DNA from 3 places in the Sphingomonas sp. DMC8 genome. Region 3 is predicted to be linked to each of the others. Evidence: riboswitches for the same ligand, from Rfam matches in the RefSeq annotation. Region 3 holds a riboswitch; each other region holds the start of a gene.
The links. Region 3 has a riboswitch for cobalamin ahead of ACT53K_RS06685 (DUF1636 domain-containing protein). Riboswitches for the same ligand answer to the same signal wherever they lie in the genome.

Region 1 (5,587 bases), on a different contig from region 3:
AATTTTATCGTGCGCGACCGGCTCGAAGGCTTCCGCATGGATGCGCAGACGAGCCTATCCGATCACACGAACAACAACGATTTCATCCGCTCGATCGTCAGCGGGCGGGGCTATACCAACGCACCGCGTCATGTGTTCGACGGCGCCAAGCAAGACATCAACGCCGCGCTGGGCCACAGCTTCTTCGACGGCCGCCTGAACCTTACGGTCTATGGTGGCTACCGGCACACCGAGCCGGTGTTGCAATCCAGCCGGGACGTCTCTGCCTGTTCACTCAGCAGCACTGGCACCTCGTTCAGCTGCGGCGGATCGAGCAACACGCCCTATGGTACCTTTGTCCCGCTGGGCGGCCCGAACGCGGGCACCAAGTACAGCAACAACATCGACGGCACGAAGACCTGGACACCCTACGTCACTGCCGTCCACGCATATAACTACGCACCGCTCAATTACATCCAGCGCGTCGACGATCGTTACAACGCCGGCGGCTTTTTGCATTTCGATATCAGCAGCGCCGCGCAGCTATACGGCAGCTTCATGTACATGAAGGACAAGACCTTCTCGCAGATTGCGCCGTCTGCGCTTTGGCTGGGGCAGACCTATGCCGTTACCTGTAACAATCCGCTGATGAGCAGCAGCCAGCAGCAGATGCTTTGCGGCAGCAATGCGGGCACTGCCGCTACCCAGAACACCTTTATCGGCTATCGCCTCGGCGGCAACGGAACGCTGCCGCGGCGCGACGACCTGCAGCACAACTATTACCGCATGCTCGCCGGGCTGCGGGGCGATCTGGGCCATGGCTTCGGCTACGATGTCAGCGTGATGCATTCGGTTGCCTTGTACAACGAACGCTTCCTCAACGACGTCAACGTCACCAAGGCCCAGCGCGCGCTGCTTGCCGTCCCCGATGGAAAGGGCGGCGCCGTTTGCCAGTCGGTGCTCGACGGATCGGACAAGAACTGCCTTCCGATCAACGTTTTCCAGGCGGGAGGTCTGACCGGCACGCAGGCCAGCTATCTATACGCCCCCAGCCGCACCTGGGCGCGCAATACGCTGGATGTCGTGACGGGCACCATTACCGGCGATCTGGGCACCTATGGCATCAAAACGCCGTGGGCGCACGACGGCCTGAGCATCGCGCTGGGCGGCGAGCATCGTCGCGAAACGCTGTTCTTTACCGGTGACGCAATCGCAAAGCAGAACGGCACGCAGGATTCGGACGGCATCATCTCCGTCAACGAAGGATTCGGCGAATTCGAGCTTCCGCTGGTGCAGGATGCGCCCTTCGCCCGCGCGATCTCGCTGAACGGCGGTTTCCGCTACTCGTCCTATACCAACCGGCAGGATTCGACGCACTCTTCGTCGAGCTACAACACCTTCACCTACAAGACAGAATTGAGCTGGCAGGTGATCAATGCCGTGCGCCTGCGCGCGAGCTATAATCGCGCCATCCGCGCACCGAATATCGGCGAACTCTTCTCCAACCTGTCGCTGGGCAACGTCAGCACCCAGGATCCGTGCGCCGGGCCCACCCCCTCCGCCTCGCTGGCGTCCTGCCAGCTCACCGGGGTTACCGCCGCGCAATATAATGCCCATTCGATCATCGAGTGCCCGGCGGACACGTGCACTGCCCAGTTCGGCGGCAACCGCGGCCTGAAGCCGGAAAAGGCGGATACCTATACGGTCGGCATCTTGGTGGCACCGCGCGGCGGACGCAACTTCTCGTTCTCGCTCGATTATTATCACATCAAGGTACTCAACTATATCGGCAGCATCGATCCGAACACCACGATCAACGCCTGCTTCCAGACCAAGAGCCCCTATTATTGCGGCCTGTTCCATCGCGATCCGATCACCGGCGCCATCTTCGGCACCGGCTATGTCGTCGCGACCACACTCAATACCGGGTTCCTCAAGACCTCCGGTCTGGACGTGACGGGCGACCTCACCTTCCATCTCGGCAAGTTTGGCACGCTGAACACCAATCTGGTGGGCAGCTATCTGTTCGATTCGGTCAGCCAGCCGCTGCCCGGCGGCAGCACCTATGATTGCAAGGGGCTGTTCGGCTATTCCTGCGGCCAGCCTTCGCCGGCGTGGCGGCATACCGTGCGCACCACCTGGGCTCCCAGCGACGTGTTCAACCTCTCGCTCGCCTGGCGTTATATCGGCCCGACCTCGCTCAATTCGAGCACGCCGGACCCGATCGACCAGCACCTGGCCGCGTATAACTATTTCGACCTCACCGCCTCTGCAACGATCGGCAAGAACCTGTCGCTGCGGATCGGTGCGAACAACCTGTTCGACAAGAACCCGCCGGCACTCGACTCCGGGGTTCTGGTGTCCTTCGGCAACGGCAACACCTATCCCGGCGTGTACGACACGCTCGGCCGTCGCCTGTTCGCCGGCGCGACGGTGAAGTTCTGACCTCGTATCGTGCCGCCACTCAATCGGGTGGCGGCACCTTTTACCCGCCGAACAGCGCAGCCACCGCCAGCCGCGCCGCAACGAGCAGCGCCGGGCAGCGTGCCACGCTCACCGGTCGATCCCCTCCTGCGCGCGGATGCCGGCGCGGAAGGCGTGCTTGACGTCGCCGATGCTGCTGACGGTATCGGCTGCCTCCACCAGCGCCTCGTGCGCCGCGCGGCCGGTGATGACGACATGCTGCATCGCCGGGCGGGCGAGAATCGGCGGCAGCACCTCGTCCAGTTCCAGATAGCGATAGGTGATCAGGTAAGTCAGCTCGTCGAGCACGACCAGGCTGATCGCCGGATCGGCCAGCGCGGCCTTGGCCTTTTCCCAGCCCGCGCGGGCGGCGGCGATGTCGCGCTGGCGGTCCTGCGTTTCCCAGGTGAAGCCTTCGCCGCAGCGTTCCCATACGACATCGGGATGGCCGGCGAAGAAGGCGCGCTCGCCCACTTCCTCGGTGCCCTTGATGAACTGGAACACCGCCGCCTTGCGGCCATAGCCGAGCGTGCGCGCGACCATGCCGAAGGCGCTGGACGACTTGCCCTTGCCGTTGCCCGTCAGCACCAGCAACAGGCCCTTGTCCTCGATGGCGGCGGCGATCTTCGCATCGACCACCGCCTTGTGCTTCTGCGCGCGTTCACGGTGCTGGCGGTCGCGCGCTTCCTCGGTGAGGTTCATCGTGCGCGCACCCGGCGCAGGTCGGGCCGCAGCGCCAACAGTGCCGCTACTGTTCCGGCGGTCGCGGTTGCCCAGATCAGCGTCGCCAGCAGCGTCGGCGGATAATAGCGGGCAATGCGCGGCAGGAGGCCCGCCAGCGTCGGCGCGTCGAACCGGCCGCTCAGAAAATAGAAGCCGCCGCTCGACAGCAGCTCGGACACGAAGCTTGCGGCAATCAGCACCAGCGCGATGGCGGGCAGCGCCGCCAGCCGCACACCGGCACGATCGCGCATCCAGCGCCCGGCGAACCACATCACGCCGTACGCCGGCACCAGCATCGCATAGGCGGCGGTGAAGCAGAAATCGGACTGGCCGAACACGCGGATTACGACCACGTCGATCGCGAAGGTCAGCGCGAACAGCGCCGCGAACGCCAGGGTGCGCGGCACGAAGAAGCCGAGCACGAAGAAGCTGGCCAGCGCCGTCTCGGGCAGATGCACGAACGGGCTGAGCGAATGGCTGCGGGTGACGAGCGTCACCAGTGCGAGCAGCGCAAAGACGATGCGCTGGAAACGGGGGGTATCGATCATGGCATTCTCCCGGAACAGGGGGTGGAATGGCCGTTGCCGCCGCGCGGGCGGGCAAGGGGAAGCGGCGATGCACGGGCGGCATCGTGGCTGAGAGATCAGGTCAGCGGTGCTTCGACATCGGGCTTCCCTTCGGCAACAGACACGGCTTGTCGTCCGCCAAGGGATAGCCCTCGTCCGCCCGGTACATCCCGCCCGCGCGAAGGAACGACGGTACCGGGCCGGTTTCCTGACTTGCCGGATCGTCGCGCCGTCGCCGCCTTCTCGGGGGCCAGGCCCCCAATGGCATGATGGCGATGCGCTCACCGGCTACAGTTGCGGGAGCAGTGCCGGATTAAGCGGAGAACCGCCGCCCGGACTTCCCGATTAAGCCCTTTCGGGCACCCGTTACGCCGCCCGTGATAGGCGCACCACGCGACGGGCACAAGCCAGCGTGCCGGCTGCTTACTGCGCGCTGCGCCCGCGTACGATCTCTGCTTCGACGGCGACCAGCTGATCGCGAGTGATGTCGGCGATGGTCCGGGCGCCGGTGAGGATCATCGTCACCCGCAAGTCGGCCGCGATCAGCTCCAGCAGATGTTCGACGCCGGCTTGCCCCCGCGCCGCCAGCGCGTAGACATAGCTTCGGCCGAGCAGGACGCCCTGTGCGCCCAGCGCCAGCATCCGCGCCACGTCCAGCCCGGAGCGTATGCCCGAATCGGCAAGCACGGTCATGTCGCCCGCAACCGCGTCCGCCACATAGGGAAGCGCGCGCGCGGTGGGGATCGCACCATCGAGCTGGCGGCCGCCATGGTTGGAAACGATGATGGCATCTGCCCCCAGCCGTGCGGCGTCGCGCGCATCCTCCGGGTCCAATATGCCCTTCAGGACCAGCTTGCCCTTCCAGCTCTCGCGAATCCATTCGAGGTCGGACCAGCGGATCGAGGGATCGAAATTCCGCGACAGGAAACCGGTATAATCCTTCATCCGCATCCGGCGGCCGGTATAGCGCTCGATATTGCCGAAGGAGAGCGGCCGGCCCAGCACGCCCACGTCGAGCGCCCAGCGCGGATGCATCACCGCTTGCATGTACTGACGCAGCGTGGCGCCGCTGCCCGCCATGCCCGAATGACGATCGCGATAACGCGAACCCGGCGCCGGCATGTCGACCGTGAAGACCAGCGTCTTCATGCCCGCAGCCCAGGCCCGCTCGAGCGAGCCCTGCATATAGCCGCGGTCCTTGAGCACATAGAGCTGCGACCAAAGATCGCCCTCGGCATGTTCGGCGACTTCCTCGATCGAGCAGACCGATACTGTGGACAGGATATAGGGAATGCCCTTCGCCGCCGCCGCCCGCGCCGCCTGCACTTCGCCGCGCCGCGCATACATGCCGGTGGCGCCGACCGGGGCCAGCGCGAACGGCAGCGCCCAGTGGCTGCCCAGAATTTCCGTACCCAGGTCAGGCTCGCCCACGCCGTGCAGCACGCGCTGGCGAAGCGCGACGCCCTGCAATTCGGTCACGTTGCTGTGCATCGTGCTTTCGGTAACGGCACCGCCATCGATATAGTCGAACAGAAAGCGAGGCAGCCGGCGCCGGGCGGCTTCCCGATAATCGGTGGGTGCGGAAATGATCATGGCGCCGCCCCGTTAGCAACAACCGGAACGCCGCAAAAACGAAATATGGGAGGCCTTCGATTCCGCATCGTCGGCGCGCCGCCGCGCCGTGCCAATGGCACAGTCGGACTTTTCCGACTTAACCCATTGATCTTATTGAAATTGAATGGCGGAGACGGAGGGATTCGAACCCTCGGTACGAGTAATCCCCGTACGGCGGTTTAGCAAACCGCTGGTTTCAGCCACTCACCCACGTCTCCGGAAAGGGCCTGAGGGCGAGCCCT
Region 2 (5,587 bases), on a different contig from region 3:
CGACCACGGCGTCGAGCAGGGGCTGCACGCCCTTGTTCTTGAACGCCGAACCGCACAGCACCGGCACGAACGCGAAGTTCAGCGTGCCCTTGCGGATCAGCGCCTTCAGGGTGGCGACGTCGGGCTCGTTGCCCTCCAGATACGCCTCCATGACTTCGTCGTCCTGCTCGACCGCCATTTCGATCAGCTCGGCACGCGCAGTGGCAGCGGCGTCGGCGAGATCGTCCGGGATCGCCTGATATTCGAACTTCGCGCCCAGCGACTCTTCGAGCCAGATGATCGCGCGGTTCTCGACCAGGTCGACCAGGCCCTTGAAGCCGCCCTCGATGCCGATCGGCAGGTACAGAACGGCCGGGCGGGCGCCCAGGCGGTCCTTGATCATGTCGACGCAGCGCTCGAAGCTCGCGCCGGTACGGTCGAGCTTGTTGACGAAGCACATGCGCGGCACGCGATATTTTTCAGCCTGGCGCCACACGGTTTCCGACTGCGGCTCCACGCCGGCAACGCCGTCGAAGCACGCAACCGCACCGTCGAGCACGCGCAGCGAACGCTCGACTTCGATGGTGAAGTCGACGTGGCCGGGGGTGTCGATGATGTTGATCCGGTGCTCTTCGCCCTTGCCTTCTTCGGCGCGCCAGAAGCAGGTGGTGGCAGCAGACGTGATCGTGATCCCGCGCTCCTGCTCCTGCTCCATCCAGTCCATCGTCGCGGTGCCTTCATGCACTTCGCCGATCTTGTAGGACTTGCCGGTGTAATAGAGGATGCGCTCGGTCGTGGTCGTCTTGCCGGCGTCGATATGCGCCATGATGCCGATATTGCGGTAACGCTCGAGCGGATGGCTGCGGGCCATGATCGTGGTTTCCTTGAAGTTTTGGGGAGCCGGACCGTCCAGCTCCCCAATATGTAGGTAAGAAAATTACCAGCGGTAGTGGCTGAAGGCGCGGTTCGCTTCCGCCATGCGGTGCGTGTCTTCGCGCTTCTTCACCGCGTTGCCGCGGTTGTTCGCCGCATCCATCAGCTCACCCGAAAGACGGGCAGCCATGGTGTGCTCGCTGCGGTTGCGGGCCGAGGCGATCAGCCAGCGGATCGCCAGCGCCTGGGCACGCTCCGGACGGACTTCGACCGGAACCTGGTAGGTCGCACCACCGACGCGGCGGCTGCGGACCTCGATGCCCGGCTTCACATTGTTCAGGGCGTCGTGGAACACGCCGATCGGCTCGCGCTTGGCGCGCTGCTCGATGGTTTCCAGGGCACCATAGACGATCGCTTCTGCAACGGCCTTCTTGCCGTCCAGCATGACCGAATTCATGAACTTCGACAGAACCTGATCCCCATAAACGGGATCGGGCAGGATTTCCCGCTTCTCGGGACGACGACGACGTGCCATCTCACTTAATTCCTTCTGAACTTCAGCCGATCCGGAACCCGTCCGGGGCTTACTATGGCCTGATTACTTCGGACGCTTCGCGCCGTACTTCGAACGGCTCTGCTTGCGGTCCTTGACACCCTGGGTATCGAGCACGCCGCGCAGGACGTGGTAGCGCACGCCGGGAAGGTCGCGCACACGGCCGCCGCGGATGAGCACAACCGAGTGCTCCTGCAGGTTGTGGCCTTCACCCGGAATGTAGCTGATGACTTCGCGCTGGTTGGTCAGGCGAACCTTGGCAACCTTGCGGAGCGCCGAGTTCGGCTTCTTCGGGGTGGTGGTGTAGACACGGGTGCAGACGCCGCGCTTCTGCGGGTTCTGTTCCATCGCAGGGACCTTCGACTTGGCCTTCTGCGGTTCGCGGCCCTTGCGGACCAGCTGGTTAATCGTCGGCATGAAGCCCTTCACCTTTCAAGTGGTTACTTTGCTGGAGCCCTGTTGGACAGAATACGAAAAAGCCCCGGCGGCATTCTTGCCCCCCGGGCGATTGCGTCTCCAGCAACGTTCAGCTCTTATTCCAAAGCGGGATGGCACCTTTGAAGACCAGCCCACGTGGAACGGCGCGCCTATACCGATGTGCCCGGTTGCGGTCAACCACTTCCACCCCGCCCCATCTCGGGGATTCACGGAGGCTGTAGCGGGCCTTGCGCTGTGCTAACGCCCCTGCGGGATTCGGATCAAGGGTTGGGGATCAGGCATGTTCAACGGCAATCGCGGTCGCGAGGAACGTCAGGCGGCACCGGCCGCACCGGCCAATGGCAAGCGCGGCATGTTTTCGGTGATCGGCGCCGATATCGTCATCACCGGCAACCTCACCGCCACGGCCGATCTGCATGTCGACGGGCGCATTGAGGGCGATGTCGATTGCGGCACGCTGGCGCAGGGCGCCGAAAGCCAGATTTTCGGCAGCGTGCGCGCAGACACGGCCCGCATCGCCGGCAGCATCGAAGGATCGGTGCATGTCCGCCAGCTTACGGTCGAACGCTCCGCGCGAATCGTCGGCGATGTCGAATATGAGACGATCACCATCGAACAGGGTGGCCATGTCGATGGCCGGCTGAAGCATCTCCAGCCCGGCGCCCCGGCCGCCGCGCCGGTGCCGCTACAGATTGCGAGCGAAGCGGCGGCCTGACGCCGCCGCTTCGCCCTGCGGGGCCTTACTGGCCGCGAATTTTGTCGAGATGATCGGCCACCACCTTGGCGGTCGAATCGGCGAAGTCGCGCAGCGCCGGCACGTCGCCGCCCTGAGCATAGCTGCGCAACACCGCCAGCGCCTGCTCGTGCGCCTTCACCTGCTGCGAGCGATAGGCCGAGTCGAAATCGGCACCCGTCGCCGAGCGCAGCGTTGCCAGATTGGCCTTTTGCTCGGCAGTCATCGTCGGGTCGGGTGTGAGCGGCGGGGTCGCCTTGCCCGATGCCTTCCGCAGCTTTTCGGTCGAGTCGTTATGGTCCTTCACCATCTCCTTGCCGAAATCCTTCAGCTTGCTGTCCGTCGCATTCTGTTCGGCAAGCTGCCCGGCTGCGATTTCATAGGCGTCGCTGGCGGCCATGGTGTTGACGAATTTCTGGCCCGACATCGGCGCGGCGGCGGTTTCGTTGCCGGCCATGCCGTTCATCGCATTCGCATCCATGCCGCTGACATTTTCGTCGGCGGGCATGCTGGTGACCATATTGTCGGTGTTGCCCGCTGCCATGCCGTTGTCGGCACGTTCGCCGCCATTGTGGCAGGCGGCAAGGGCGGCGACCGGCAAGACGCCAAGGATCAACAACGATTTCTTCATGAGCGCATCCTCCTGTTTCCTTGGCGCGATTGAACGCGCGGGCGGTATCGCCGTTCCGCAACGCCCTCAGATCGCCCCGAAACTTTGCCGCTCCGGCGAAACGACTTGGAGAAAAGGGAGGGAATACTGATGCAGGTTAGTCTTTCGGGCGGGACTTGCCCCGCCCCGCCGCTTGCCGCTACACGCCGGCGCGTGACGGGTGTCCCCCTTGGCCGGGGGATGAAAAGGGAATTCGGTCCGCAAGTCCGAAGCTGCCCCCGCAACTGTAGCCGGCGAGCCTGCACGCCACACAGCCACTGGACCTGTTCCGGGAAGGCGGCGTGCTCAGGCGATGACCCGGAAGCCAGGAGACCTGCCCGCCACAGTCGATTCCTTTGCGCGGGCGGGGTGTACCGGGCGAACGGGGCTGAAATCCCCGCGTGAGCGACACCAAACTAGCGGCGTGTCCCGGTCCCCGGGGCGGGCCCGTTTCGAGGTGTCTTGAAGCAATGCGTTACCTGAACTTCCTTTGCGCGACCGGTGCCCTGCTGGCGCCGTTCGCGGCCCATGCCCAGCAGGACGATTCCACCAAGCCGGACAACGAAGTCGTCGTCGTCGCCAGTGGCGTTACCCAGCCGATCGACCAGGTCGGCCGTTCGGTCACCATCATTGACCGCGCCGAAATCGAGCAGCGCCAGACGCTGGTGCTGTCGGACCTGCTGGCCACCACGCCCGGCGTCACCGTCAACCGCAATGGCGGCATGGGCACGCAGACGAATGTGAACATCCGCGGCGCGCAGAGCGAACAGACGCTGGTGCTGATCGACGGCATTCGCGTGAACGACCCTTCCTCGACCGGCGGCGCCTATAATTTCGGCAGCCTGCTCGCCGGCTCGATCGAGCGGGTGGAGGTGCTGCGCGGCCCCAATTCGGTGATCTGGGGCAGCCAGGCGATCGGCGGCGTCGTCAACGTCACCACGCTGCAGGGCAGCGAAGGCCTGAAAGCCCGCGCCAATGCCGAAGGCGGCAGCTATGGCACGTTCAGCGGCAATGCCGCACTCGCCGGCGGCAATGACCGCATCACCGCCGGGCTGACCGCCGGCTATACTACCACCGACGGTATTTCCGCCGCCGCCAATGGCAAGGAGGCCGATGGCTATCGCCAGTTCGGCGCGACCGGCAATGTTCAGGTCAAGCTGGTCGAGGGCCTGTCGCTCGACCTTCGCGGCTATTATGCCGACAGCAAGGTGGATCTCGACGGCTATGCCCCGCCCACCTATGCGTTCGGTGACACCGGCGAATATGCCAAGACGCGCGAGTTCTACGGCTATGCGGGGCTGAAGGGCGACCTGTTCGGCGGCAAGCTCCACAACCGGCTGGGTTTCACCTATTCGAACATTACCCGCGACAGCTATGATCCCGCCGCGACGCCGACGCTGGAATATGCCTATCGCGGCCGCGCCGAGCGCTACCTCTATCAGGGCGACGCACAGTTGCTCGATCAATTGCGCCTCGTGTTCGGTGCCGAACATGAAGACAGCCGCATCCGCTTCAGCGATGGCGGCCCGGGCACCACGGCCAGGTCGGTCGGCATCACCAGCGTCTATGGCCAGGCGATCGTGACGCCGGTGGCGCCGGTGACGGTGACGGCGGGCGTGCGCAACGACGACCACGACACGTTCGGCAATCACTGGACCTGGAACACCGATCTGGCGGTGCGCGCCACCCCCGACACGCTGCTCCATGTCAGCTATGGCGAAGGCTTCAAGGCTCCGACACTCTATCAGCTTTACAGCGCCTATGGGAATGCGGCCCTGAAGCCGGAAACCGCCAAAAGCTATGAAGCGGGCATCCGCCAGTCGATCGCCGGCAATCAGGTCGCGATCGGCTTCACCTGGTTCCACCGCGATGCCGACAACCAGATCGACTATAACTTCGTCACCTCGAGCTATTACAACATCGGCAACACCCGCGCCGAGGGCGTGGAGCTGGAAGCGGTGCTGCACCCGGTCGCGGCCTTCACGGTGCGCGGCAGCTTCACCCATGTCTATGCGCAGAGCCTGAGCGGCAGCACGCTGGGCAAGGATCTGCCGCGCCGCCCGCGTGACACCGGCAGCGTTTCGGCCGATTACCGCTTCCCGTTCGGGCTTTCGATCGGTGGCACGGTGACGATGGTGGGTGACAGCTTCAACGATGCGGGCAACAAGACGCGGATCGACGGCTATGCGCTGGCCAGCATCCGCGCCGAAATGCCGGTCAATCGCCTGCTGTCGGTCTATGGCCGGGTCGAGAACCTGACCGACGAACGCTATCAGACGATCACCGGCTATGGCACGCTGGGCCGCGCTGCGTATGGCGGCATCCGGTTGCGGTTCAACTGATGCGAAGCGCCGCGCTGCTC
Region 3 (5,587 bases):
GTGCTGCCAATCCGACCGGTTCAACCATCGGTTAGCGCCCTATCCAGCCGGTGCAGCGCCGCCGCATCCGCCGGCACGCCCAATCGCAGCCAAATCGGATTTGCAGCGAAGGGCCGGGTGAGAATGTGATGCCGGGCGAGTTGGGCGAAAAGGTCTGGCGCGCGCTCGGTCTCCAGCAGCCGAAACAGCGGGCAGCCGCCGCGAGGCGTTAGGCCATGGCGAGCGAGCAATGCGTCCAGCCGCCGGGCCCTCTCTGGCAGCTCGGCCGCCATCGTCGCGATCCATGCACGGTCCCGATACGCGGCGGCGCCGATCGCAACCGCAGCGGCGGAAAGCGGCCAGCTGCCGAGTGCTGCACGCATTTTGGTCAGAAGCGGCTCGGGGGCCAGCAGGAAGCCCAGGCGTAAGCCCGCCAGCCCGAAGAATTTGCCGAAAGATCGGAACAGCGCGAGCGGGCGACCATTCGCGACCAGCGTGGCGATGCTAGCGCCAGGCACAGCATCCCCAAAGGCTTCGTCCACCACCAGCCAGCCGCCACCTGCCAGCCGCCCATTCACCATCTGGGCCAGCGCGGGCCGGGGAAGGATGGTTCCCGTAGGATTGGCAGGGTTGGCGAGCACGAGCGTCGCCGCGCCCAAGCGCGTTATCGCACCCGCTTCGATTGGGGCGCTTGAAGGAAACATCTCTCTATGGGTGCGATAACCGTCGGCCGGATGGAAGGCGGCACCGCCGAGCACACGCCCCAGCAACCGCATACCCAGTTCGCTGCCGGGTAAAGCGCAGACATACGCAGCGTCGATCCCGAAATGCGCAGCTGCCGCCGCTTCGAGCGCCGTGATGGCGGCGGGAGTGGGGAGGGTCTGCCAGTCGATCGGAACCGCCGCGGCGCCCGGCCAGGGCGTGGGATTTATCCCTGTCGAAAGATCGAGCCAGTCGGCCCGCTCTCCGCCATACCGGGCAATGGCTGCGTCTATATCGCCACCATGTAGCGTCAGCGCATCGCTCATCGCAACAGCTGACCAGCGAAAGTGGCGGCGAGCAGGCCGGTCTCAACCAGCTCGATTCCGGCACCATGGCCATCGCCGGAGATACCGCCGATCGTCCGGCAGAGCCAACGTCCCCACAGGAAGAACAGCAGCGGCGCGAGCGCCAGTTCTGGCAATATGGCAAAGGTCAGCAGCAACAGGATGGCCCAGAAGCCGATCGTATCCAGCCTGACCGCGCCGCAGAAGCGCATGCCAAGCCCTTGATGCAAGGGCGGCAGCCAGCGCGCCCAGACAAGCGGACCCATCCGTGCGGCGGCAGGGATCAGAGCGATGTACCACCTGCCGCCGCCGGTCAGCACTGCATGCAACAGTACGAGCTTGGCGAGCAGCTGCAGCACAACGGCGACAAGGCCGAAACTGCCGACATGGGGATCGGCGAGCACTGCGGCGATGCGTTCGCGGCCCTTGTGCGCGGCGCCGGCAGCATCGGCGATGTCGGCAAGCCCGTCGAGATGGAGCGCGCCCGTGATGCCGACCCACAGGAGCAGAGCCGCCAGGGCGGCGACCCAACCATCTACGGGTGCAAACAGCAGCGCTGGTGCGGTCATCACAGCGCCGATCACGCCGCCGACAAGCGGAAACCACCGTATCGACGCTGCGAAATCGGCAGCGTCGGCGTGGACTTGCGGCAGCGGCAGGCGCGTCAGAAACTGCAGGGCGACAAGGAAGCGCTTCACGCCACTAGCCCAATAATTTCGCCGCCCCCGGGATGCCCAGGCCATAATCTTATGGTCAGCAACGCGGCATGGGGCAGGTGGAACGCCCAGAGCGAAGGGAAATCGATCCGGCACGCCGCGGCAAGCGCGGCGCGCATCGTCCCGCCGTGGGCGACCACCAACGCGGTTCCCCGCAGCATTGCTAGCGCCGCACCGACGCGGGCAACCAATGCGGACCAGCTTTCGCCTCCCGGGGGCGGAGTACCACAAGGGTCGCGACGAAAGCGCGCCAGCGCGTCGGGATCGATGGCATCGAGTGCCATGCCGTCCCACACACCGAAATCCAGCTCGCACCACCGGGCATCTTCGTGCAGTGGCCGGTCGAAGGCGGCGGCAAGCGCGAGAGCGGGGGCGCGCGCCCGCGCCAAGGTGGAGCAATGGACGCTGTCGACCTCGAGCCGCATCGCGCGCGCCAGACAGGATTGCACGCCTTCGGGGGATGGCATGGCGTCCGTTCGGCCGATCAGCCGCCCGTCCACCTCGGTTGCTCCATGCCGTAACAGGTGTACCAGTACACTGCTCATGCTGCGCCGGCCACTCCTGCCTCGGCGAAGGTTGCCATCTCGGCGTGCACCTTCACTGCCGCGCGCAGGAGCAGTGCCGCGACGGCTGCGCCGCTGGCTTCGCCCAGGCGCATGTCGAGGCGCAGCAGTGGATCCAGCCCAAGCCGTTCGAGCAGCAAGCCATGTCCGGGTTCCGCCGAACAATGGCTGGCGATGCAGTGGGCCGTGATGTCCGGCGCCGCTGCCGCTAGTGGAGCCAGCGCCGCGCAGCAGATATATCCGTCCAGCAGCACGGGAATGCCATATTGCCGTGCTGCGAGCACCGCCCCGGCGATGGCCGCGATTTCGCGACCGCCAACGCGCCGCATCGTCTCGAATGCGCTGTGCGGGGCTCGGGCATGGTGGGTAATGGCGCGGGCGACCGCCATCCGCTTCGCCTCGAGCGCGGGGCCGTGTACGCCGGTGCCCGGCCCAACCCAGTCCGCTGGCTCGCCGCCAAAGCTGCGCTGGCATAGTGCGGCCGCACTTGCCGAATTGGCGATGCCCATTTCACCCAGAAGCAGCAGGTCGAGGGCAGGATCGACGGCCTGTGCGCCGATCGACAGGGCCGCGAGGCATTCCGCTTCGTCCATCGCGGGAGCCATGGTGAAATCGGCAGTGGGGCGGTCGATGTCGATCGGGACGACCTTCAGCGCCACATCGGCTGCATCCGCCAGCGCATTGATCGCTGCGCCGCCAGCCTCGAAATTGGCGACCATTTGTGCGGTCACTTCCGCCGGGAAGGCGCTGACGCCTTGCGCGGCGATGCCGTGATTACCGGCGAAGACAATCGCCTCCGCGCGTTCGATGCGCGGAATGGGCCGACCCTGCCATCCGGCGAGGAACAGTGCGATCTCCTCGAGCCGCCCGAGCGATCCCGCAGGCTTGGTAAGCTGCGCCTGCCGCGCCCGCGCTTTCTCCGCGGCGTGCATATCGGCATGGGGGAGCGCTGACAGCACGGCTTCAAAGGCTGCAACGCTGGGAAAGCCGCTCATTCGGGAAGCATTCCGGCGGGCGGGGTGCGGACAAGGAAGTGCCCTCGCACGCCCTGCGGCCATCGCGCATAGGGGACGCACCCGTCTTCGCTGGCGGCATATTCGGCCGCGAAATCGAGGATCGCGCGGGCATCATCGCTCTGCGGCGCAAAGCGTCCGAGCACATAGCCCATCCTCCCCGGACCGCGCAGATGCACCGTGCAATGCTCGGCGCACGCGAACAGGCAGGGCATGCGATGTACTGCGATGCCGCTATAGCGTTCGTCTCCCGCCGTCAGCGACTCCAGTGCTTCCGCAAGCCGTGCGCCACCGCGTACGCCTTCGGCATCCTCTCGCAGTTCCGCGCCATGACGGCAGGTACTGCACGCAACGATGGCGACGCCATCGGCAACGGGCCGCAGCATCGTCATCGCGACGCCCTCGCGCAGCTGAACGCTGCGCCCGCATGCGACATGAAAACACGAACTCGAACCATCAAAACCACTCCCGAGCCATCACGATGCACGTGCGGCGTTGGACGGGAGCAGCCTGAAACACGATCACGCGCGCCAGCGCCCCGCGCCACGCCGCGCGAGCCTTGCTGTCGTCGCTCGAGGAAATCCCCGCCCGGTCGGCGCACCCTGTCCGCCCGAGGAACGACCGCGAACGGCAGGTCTCCTGGCTTGCGGGTCCATGCCTCAGTCCGGCCGCCTTCTCGGGCATCGAAACGCCCAATGGCATATGGCCGAACGGCTCGCCGCTCACAGTTGCAGGGGCAGCCGGGGTCTTGAACCCCGTTCCCTTTTAATCCCCTCTCGGGGAACCGGTCGCGTGTGACGGGTTAAGGGGTTTGGAGCCGCCGATCAAGCCGGAGGCAGAACGAGCTGTAGCCGGGGGGCTTTACTGATAGATCTGCGCGCTGACGGGCAACAGGTCGTCCACCCGGACCAACAACGTCAACAGGTCGGTCAGCGCTTCCGATCCTTGTCCCAGCCGACGGACACCATGCAGCGCGTGGGTGGCAGCATAGGTGCTGGCGATGACATCGGCGAGATCGGGGTGGCGCGCGATCAACCCTTCGTTCCGGTTGACGCGCACGAGCAACCACGCCGCCTTATGGGCGGCGTCAACGAGCTGGATGCGCTCGGAAGCGAGAAATGCCCAGCTTCCCGTTGCCTCGATGACGGCACTGGACAGCGACTCCAGCGCGTCGATGAGATGCCGTGGCGTGGACATGGTGGCTTCCTCAAGGTGCGCAGCAATACGCCGGTCGGTAGTCTCGTTCGTCCGCCAGCTACGCACCCGCGGCACCCGCTTGCGCGGCAGGACCGTTTCGTTTCGATTATCGCGTGTGGCGTGCATAACCATAACGAATTTCCCTGCTGCTCAAGGCTTTCCATGCCGCAGTTTGAAGGCGGCAACAGTGGCCAAGGCCACAGTCTCAATGTGATTTTTCGCACATGTGAACGGGGGCGTCGTGACCGCTCGTGCGAAAACCCACAGACATTTTCCACTCCCTTGATGCAGCTTCTCGCCGGGATCGCGTGGTGGCCGCGTTGCGCAAAGAGGGGGATGTACGATGCACAAGATGATCAGCAGCAAACACCTTGAGTCCGTAAGCGATCTTACGCTCACTGCGCCGATCCGGCAGGGATTTGTCGATGCGTTCGAAAGCGTTACGTTCGAATCGCGACTGCGCATGGTGCTCAAGGGGTTGTTCAAGCTTCGTGCGACTGCGCGCGAACATTCCGCCCGGCAACCCTTTGTGGATACCTCGGCACGCATCCACTCCCTGCTCGATTATCGTATCGCCATCCTGGATACAGAGCCGAAACGGTTGTTGTTGGGTGCCACCTTCGATCGCCCGCTCGAGCCCTATATGCGGCTGATCTGGAATCCGCTGGGTCCGTTGCTCGACCTGATCTTTTGTAACTGCGAAGGCTATGTCACGGCCACCGAGCATGGCTTTCCGGACTATCTCGCATGGGTGCGCCAGAGCCAAGTCGACAGCAATTTCTTCTTCTCCGCAAACGGCAACAGCATCGACGATATGCAATATGCGCTGCATATCGAGCGGCTGGAGCGCGAGGCGCAGGCCGGGGTGAACCCGGCGACCGTTACCATCGAGGATCCCGAGCTAGCCGCCAAGCGTCTGCGCGAAGACCCGGCTACCAAGCTGGAAAGCGACCGGATTGGTGTAGAGGCGCTGGTTGCGCTCTATCGGCTGACCGATGTTTATCCCCCGGACCATCGGGAGGGCGACGGCCGCTATCTGCTCTGGGCCGCCCAGCATCTGCTGAAGGGTTGGA

Region 1: linked by a shared signal. The riboswitch ahead of ACT53K_RS00185 (hypothetical protein) and the one ahead of ACT53K_RS06685 (DUF1636 domain-containing protein) in region 3 are both predicted to bind cobalamin.
Region 2: linked by a shared signal. The riboswitch ahead of ACT53K_RS02775 (TonB-dependent receptor plug domain-containing protein) and the one ahead of ACT53K_RS06685 (DUF1636 domain-containing protein) in region 3 are both predicted to bind cobalamin.

Annotation. Positions count from the first base shown of each region.
Region 1 covers NZ_JBQUYV010000001.1:31,721-37,307, reverse strand. The annotation lists gene ACT53K_RS00195 (TonB-dependent receptor domain-containing protein) at 1-2,424, shown strand, start outside; gene cobO (cob(I)yrinic acid a,c-diamide adenosyltransferase) at 2,533-3,144, opposite strand; gene ACT53K_RS00185 (hypothetical protein) at 3,141-3,713, opposite strand; cobalamin riboswitch at 3,913-4,113, opposite strand; gene lldD (FMN-dependent L-lactate dehydrogenase LldD) at 4,155-5,324, opposite strand; tRNA gene ACT53K_RS00175 (tRNA-Ser) at 5,471-5,563, opposite strand.
Region 2 covers NZ_JBQUYV010000001.1:574,205-579,791, reverse strand. The annotation lists gene fusA (elongation factor G) at 1-850, opposite strand, end outside; gene rpsG (30S ribosomal protein S7) at 917-1,387, opposite strand; gene rpsL (30S ribosomal protein S12) at 1,451-1,822, opposite strand; gene ACT53K_RS02785 (bactofilin family protein) at 2,124-2,558, shown strand; gene ACT53K_RS02780 (DUF4142 domain-containing protein) at 2,584-3,207, opposite strand; cobalamin riboswitch at 3,388-3,581, shown strand; gene ACT53K_RS02775 (TonB-dependent receptor plug domain-containing protein) at 3,696-5,567, shown strand; gene ACT53K_RS02770 (ABC transporter substrate-binding protein) at 5,567-5,587, shown strand, end outside.
Region 3 covers NZ_JBQUYV010000002.1:566,540-572,126, forward strand. The annotation lists gene cbiB (adenosylcobinamide-phosphate synthase CbiB) at 1-28, opposite strand, end outside; gene ACT53K_RS06665 (aminotransferase class I/II-fold pyridoxal phosphate-dependent enzyme) at 21-1,007, opposite strand; gene cobS (adenosylcobinamide-GDP ribazoletransferase) at 1,004-1,723, opposite strand; gene ACT53K_RS06675 (histidine phosphatase family protein) at 1,720-2,286, opposite strand; gene cobT (nicotinate-nucleotide--dimethylbenzimidazole phosphoribosyltransferase) at 2,283-3,299, opposite strand; gene ACT53K_RS06685 (DUF1636 domain-containing protein) at 3,296-3,703, opposite strand; cobalamin riboswitch at 3,930-4,121, opposite strand; gene ACT53K_RS06690 (hypothetical protein) at 4,179-4,514, opposite strand; gene ACT53K_RS06695 (hypothetical protein) at 4,858-5,587, shown strand, end outside.